2 regions of the Acetivibrio sp. genome follow, and region 2 is predicted to be linked to the other one. Evidence: riboswitches for the same ligand, from Rfam matches in the RefSeq annotation. Region 2 holds a riboswitch; the other holds the start of a gene.
What was found. A riboswitch is a leader RNA that binds a small molecule or an ion and turns the genes downstream of it on or off. The one in region 2 is predicted to bind fluoride.

Region 1: linked by a shared signal. The riboswitch ahead of PLH43_RS03920 (cation:proton antiporter) and the one ahead of PLH43_RS10145 (cation:proton antiporter) in region 2 are both predicted to bind fluoride.

What each region holds. Positions count from the first base shown of each region.
Region 1 is NZ_DAORXT010000016.1:19,872-23,303, forward strand. Features, by position in the region: gene PLH43_RS03920 (cation:proton antiporter) at 1-1,160, opposite strand, end outside; fluoride riboswitch at 1,214-1,272, opposite strand; gene PLH43_RS03925 (hypothetical protein) at 1,327-1,632, opposite strand; tRNA gene PLH43_RS03930 (tRNA-Arg) at 1,806-1,882, opposite strand; tRNA gene PLH43_RS03935 (tRNA-Gly) at 1,898-1,971, opposite strand; gene PLH43_RS03940 (serpin family protein) at 2,151-3,432, opposite strand, start outside.
Region 2 is NZ_DAORXT010000074.1:6,367-9,798, reverse strand. Features, by position in the region: gene PLH43_RS10150 (SMI1/KNR4 family protein) at 1-113, opposite strand, end outside; gene PLH43_RS10145 (cation:proton antiporter) at 235-1,407, opposite strand; fluoride riboswitch at 1,462-1,520, opposite strand; gene PLH43_RS10140 (carboxypeptidase-like regulatory domain-containing protein) at 1,662-3,432, opposite strand, start outside.

The DNA.
Region 1 (3,432 bases), on a different contig from region 2:
TCTGTTGAATAATGAATTCCAACTGCTCCTAATGGTGCAGTGATTAATATAGATAATACCGCAATCGCCAGGATTATGTCTCCCGATTCCACTCCCAATGACAACGGCACCGCCCCCATTGCGGCCTGCACTGTCGCCTTTGGGATATAAGCAATAATGCAAAACAGCCTTTCTTTCCAATTAAAATCTGTACCTATTAAAGAAATAACAACACCTACCCTTCTTCCAATTAAACCTATTAATATCAATATAATTCCTACTCCACCTGCTTTTAATGCTACATTTACATTTACCTCTGTCCCTACTAATACAAATAGTAATATTTCTGCAAATACCCATACCTTATTAAATTTCTCAGAAAGCCTCTTACCCTCATCAGGAAGATATTCAGTCAATATAAAGCCTATAGTCATAACTCCAAGCAGGGATGCTATCTGTAATTTAGTTTTCAATATGCTCTCCAACTGATTGAGTAATATCGAAAATCCAAGTATTATTAATACCTTTTTTGTATCCGGAATATTATATCTTTTAAAAATTTTTATCAGTGAAAGTCCTACAATCATTCCAGCCAAAACTCCCAATAAAATGGAGATTGGAATATTTAATAATTGAATGCCAATATTTATTTTAGAACCGTTATATAAGCCCAAAAAAGCACTAAAAACCGTAATGGCAAAGATATCATCAATAGATGCACCCGCTAATATCAAAGTTGGCACTCCTTTTTTTGCACCAATTTTATTTTCCATTAGCTTAAGCATAAAAGGAACAACAACAGCAGGAGAAACGGCAGCAATAATAAACCCTAACATTCCTCCTTGGGCAAATGTAAAATCAAGAAAATATACAGAAGCCAGTGCAATAAGTAAACCTTCAAATAATCCGGGAATAAAACTCATCTTTAATGCAGGAATTCCGATACTTTTTATTTCATCCTTGTTAAGCCCAAGACCTGCTCTTAATAAAATAATTATTAATGCAATACCTCTTAAATCAGAAGATATTTGAAGCATATCCGTCTGAATCAGATTAAGAACATGGGGTCCTATAAGGATGCCTAATAATAACATTCCCAATAAACCCGGTAACCATAATTTTTCAAATATTCGCTTTGCAGCCAATCCCAATAATAAAATAATTGCTAAACTTGCAGCCATAAAGCACTACTCCCTTCCCAGTAACAAAAAACTCCTACAGAAACAGTATTATTATTTCTGTAGGAGTCATCAGCATTACGCATTTCAGGTGAACTCCATCACCTTTTATTCAATTTTATATTCCATAATGAATGGTATACTAAAATATTTCATATGTCAATAATTTTTATCTTAAAATAGAATTCTCTAAAAAAGACTCATCTATACAATCAACTTGCATAGTTATACCGTCGTATTTTATTTCCCATACAGGCAATAGTTCTCCCTTTTTATTTATGTACACTATTTCTTTGGATTTTATTTCCGGTATTTCAACCCATCCGCTTTTCTTCAATTCTGCATTGCTCTTTTCAACAGCTTTTTCACTGCTAATTAAATTTTGGTTACTTAAATCTTCTCCAGATTCGCTATCGGCCTCTATCCAATTTTTAATTATGCCGGTTATTTTGCCGCCTTCAATATATACATTCAAATAACTTCCATTGTGCAAAGTACATACTTTTTTACCGTTATAATTCTGCCTATAGTTAATAACATAATTTTTAAATACTTCCGTTTTTTGTTGTGAGTCGGATAAAGGATAATTAAAACAGCTGCTATTGCAATTAAAAATAAAACCCTAGAACCTTTCAGCTCTAGGGTTTTTGGCCTGCCCGAGACGATTCGAACGTCCGACCGACGGATTAGAAGTCCGTTGCTCTATCCAGCTGAGCTACGGGCAGATATAAAAAGCTTATTGGAGCGGGTGAAGGGAATCGAACCCTCGCAATCAGCTTGGAAGGCTGATGTTCTACCATTGAACTACACCCGCAACTTATATAACATAATCGGGAAACCTTCAACCGACTAGTTTATTATACAAACAACTTTTTTATTTGTCAACACTATTTTTATAAAAATTTTAAAAAAATTTTTCCGTCTTAATCCCTTGAAAAGCAAAGAAAAATCCCCACTTGCAGCAAATGCAAAGTGGAGATTTTTCGTCATCTATTAATTTGCAAACTCACCGTTAGATACTTTACCCATAAAGAGTATTGTGTCATATTTTTCATCTGCAATTATAAATACAAACGGTCTGTTTGCCACAAACTCCGGTTTTAGCCCAATACCCGGTGCTATAGGTACTATCACTACCGACGCAGCTTCTGTTCCCTTTTCATTTACTTCCACCACAGCCTTGTGCAAAACATCAGCAATATAAGCACCGTTTTCAGTCATACCGGATAAATCGGCGGCACCATTTTCGAATACCTTTTCCATTCCTAAAGCCTTCAAGCTTTCCATTATGCTGCCGTTTCCATTCTTGGCATATTCAATTTTAAAACGAGGTAAGCAAAGTACTCCGTTATTTCTTTCAGTTATACTGCTTTTAATTTGATTCCACATAGATACATCCAGATTCTGAATAAAATCATTTATTGATATATCTTGATCGGGAAGAATGCAGTACATGGCCATCTCACCATTACCGTAGGGCAGTCTAACCGCTCTGTATCCGTCACCTGCACCGAATTCAATCTTGCAATTGTCTTTTCTCATCATCATGACATCGTCAACACTTCCGTCTTCAGCTTCAAAGGAGGATGAATATGTTTTTTCAATATCAAACTCTTCTTTCCATACTCCATTAAAATACAATGCAGATATAATATACGACAAATCGTCGGGACTAATTTTGCTAAGCATATTGTCTATTTTTCCCTCAGTAGCTTCAGAAATCCAATTGTTTATTTCATCTACAACACTTTCATCCGAAAAGTCTCTTATCTCAACCAATGCATTAAATACATCTCTATTTGCAGATATAAAATCTTCTTTTATAGCATCGCCCTTTAATGAATTGTTCCAAATCGAATTGCTGTTTTTAAGCTTGACTTTCTCATCAAGTTGAGCGAAATATTTTAACAAGTACTTATAACTTTTATTAACCTCTTTAATGTCAAGGCCTTCATAGCCTAAAACTTTGGCCATCTCTTCCTTGGTATCGAATTCTGCCCCCTGATAAACCATGGACAACGCTGTTGAAATTCCGAAAGGTGAAATAAACACATTTTCGCCCTGCTCGTTTTTACTTATCTGTTTGAAAATATCAAATGCAAATTTGCTGTTTCCTTCAATAAAGCCATCACTTATACCTTCATTTGGCTCATCATTTTCTACCGGAAATTTGTCTATCACATGAAGAATGTATCTTTTTAACAAGCTATAGTCTGAGCTGTTTATTTTCCCATCGCCATTCAAATCTGCACAAAACTCGTCATCTACACCAAAT
Region 2 (3,432 bases):
TTATATCCTAAACTCTTTTCTTTTTCGCTTATTAAGACATCCGATGCCACTTCATTCTTATCTATATCGGGATATATGCTGTTAATCTCATTAATAAAGTCTTTGACTTTCATACAGAAATCCTTCCAAAACCAAATCAAAACTTTCTTTTGCTGCAGTTACAGCAACTGAAACTTTGTGTTGCAACCGATTTCAAAGCATTGTCATCTTCTATTAGCTTATACTAGTTATTTTCTAAAAGCAACTTTTCGCTGAATAGTGAATCCCAATTGCCCCTAACGGTGCAGTAATCAATACGGATAACACTGCAATTGCCAGTATTACATCTCCCGATTCCACCCCCATCGACAGAGGTACAGCACCCATTGCAGCCTGTACTGTTGCTTTCGGAATATAAGCAATGACGCAGAATAATTTTTCTTTAAAAGAGTAATTTGTACCTAGTAAAGATATTATTACGCCTATGCTTCTTCCCATTAAACCTATTACAATCAATAGTATCCCTATTTTACCTGCTTTTATTGCCACACCTACGTTTACTTCCGCTCCTACCAATACAAACAATAATATTTCTGCAAATACCCATATTTTATTGAGCTTATCGGATAGCTTCCTACCTACATCCGGAAGTTTTTCCGTCAATATAAAACCTACAGTCATCACTCCCAAGAGGGATGCTATTTGAATCTTCGTCTTCATTACAACTTCCAACTGATTGAGTAATATAGAAAATCCAAGCAATAACAATACCTTTTTTGTATCACGAATGTTAAATCTTTTAAAAATATTTATCAAAACAAACCCTAAAATTATTCCTGCCATAATACCTAATAAAATCGAGATGGGTATATTTATTAATTGTATACCTATATTCATATCAGTGCCGCTGTATAAACCCCAAAAAGCACTAAACACAGTAATGGCAAAGACATCATCAATAGATACACCAGCCAATATCAAAGTCGGTATCCCATTTTTCGTGCCAATGTTGCTTTCCATTAACTTAAGCATAAAAGGCACAACAACAGCAGGAGAAACAGCAGCAATAATAAAGCCTAACATTCCTCCCTGGGAAAATGAAAAGTCAAGAAAATATACAGATGCCAATGCAATAAATAAACCCTCGATTAATCCGGGTATACAGCTCATCTTTAATGCAGGAACACCAACATTCTTTAAAACATCTTTATTAAGTCCAAGTCCTGCTCTTAATAAAATAATTATTAATGCAATACTTCTTAAGTCCGACGATATTTGAAGCATATTCCTTTGCAGCAGATTAAGACCATACGGTCCTATTAAGACACCTAATATAAGCATTCCAAGCAAACCCGGCAATTTCAATTTCTCAAACATCTTTTTTGCCGGTAACCCCAACAATAAAATCATTGCTAAACTTGCAGCCATTAAAGCCAACCTCCCTACAAATATCAAAAAACTCCTACAGGTACAATATTGTTTATTCCTGTAGGAGTCATCAGCATTAAGCAATTCAGGTGAACTCCATCACCATATATTCAATTTTTATGATTAATAATATTATACTAAATTATTATATTAGTCAATATACATTACCTCTAAAATAAGTGTAATCATAATATTGCAAAACTTAACAACACAGTAGGTTTTGAGGTTATATTCATGAATAAACTTTATTTTTCTTACCGCTTCCCATAAAAGTTCTTTGTGGTATTCCGGTTCAGATAACTAAGAACAATATTATCGTATTGAGTCTTTTCAAACTCTACTCCTTCTTTTTCCACCCTAAGGGAATACACTCCCGGCGATAAACGGTTAATTATATAACAACCGTTTACATCTGTATAAGTATACCGGTCCCCAATAATTACTTTTGCGTTCACTATCGGATTTCCGTTATGATCCACAACCTTTCCCTTTATGTATATATCCGGCATAATGGTAAAGGGCTGGGATATTACTTCCTTTATTACACCATCATTCGTTGCAACAAGCTTGATTCTCGCATTTGAAGACGATAAATCCGGAACTATCCAGTTGTATCCGTTGACCCCTACCAAATCCCTTGCAATGGGTTTCCATTCAGCCTGATTATCCAACGAATAATACAGACTTACTTTGGTTCCAGGTACGGGCCGGCCTTCCGAATCAGTATAGGAAATATTATACCTGATTCTCATGGTATCCCATGATTTTACCGATGCAACCAGATTTGTAAATTTTGCCTCAAGGGTTCCGGCAGAAGAAGTTGTGCCGATACCATCTACATATAATTTCTTGTATACAACATTTCCCAGTCCGTCACCCATTTTCAGCAAAATACTAACCTTTTGTCCGGAAGTCCCTTCATCACAGTGAAAGATTACTTTCCTATAGTTATCAATTTTTTTATCTTCAAAATATCCCTTTGTTGATGCCCAGTAGAAGAAAGGAGAAGCTCCCTTTGAAGTATCCACGAAATATTCATCCACATACAGTTCATATACTCCTTCCTGGTCCCCCGGCGTTATTCTCACATTTTTGATTTCCGGTTTGCGATGAATTCTCGATGTAATATCCTGTTCAAAATCATTACCAATCTCTCGTAAAATCCTGTATTTTTCCTTATCGGTCCCATCATCAAATATATCACTTATTGAAGCGGGAATTGTTATTTGCCTGGTCACCTCAGTGGGCTCCGTATCATCTCCCCAGACTACAACTTTATACTCCAAAGTTTTTTGCTCCGGTATTTGCCCTGCAAACAGTTGCCATGAAACTTGTTTATGACTCCTGGCTGTCATATCTCCGATAACTATATCAGTATCGGTTCCAGTATAAGGTACTATTCCGTCCGGCAGAATAATTTTAGCCATCACATTTTTTATAGTATCATTCGTGTTATTAGTTATATATGACGTAATGGTAAAAGGATTCGGAACATAACCTGTTTCGGTCGCACTAAGGCTGGTATTGCCGCTTACAATAACAACAAGCGGTTTATCTCCTGCAATGGTAATTTTACTGATACCATAATATGTTATGTATTCTGTTGACTCACCCGGTGCCAGTTGTTTAGGCTCCCAATAAGTCGCAATTGCACTGTCTCCGTTATAACCGGTATAATTTGAATTCCACATGTTTTCAGCTAAAGTAAGCCAATTTCCGAGTACAAATTTGTCTGGCGGGTTTTGCTGGTATTTTATATTAGTCCCCTGGGAAACTACCGTCGGTTTGACAAGGCTGTCCATTGCCTGCCAATAATCCGGAATTTCATCACCTAAAAATGTAGTGGTTGTCTCTATATCCCCTATGCCTGGAACCCTGAAAGGTGCATAGTCATTGCTTCCAAGCATCGTATCCAGCATGATTCTTATCCCCACATAATGGGGAATAGTATCATTGTTAGTAACAATGTATTTGATTTCAACAGTATCCATCATGCCTGAAAAACCTCCATCAACCAGGCTTATG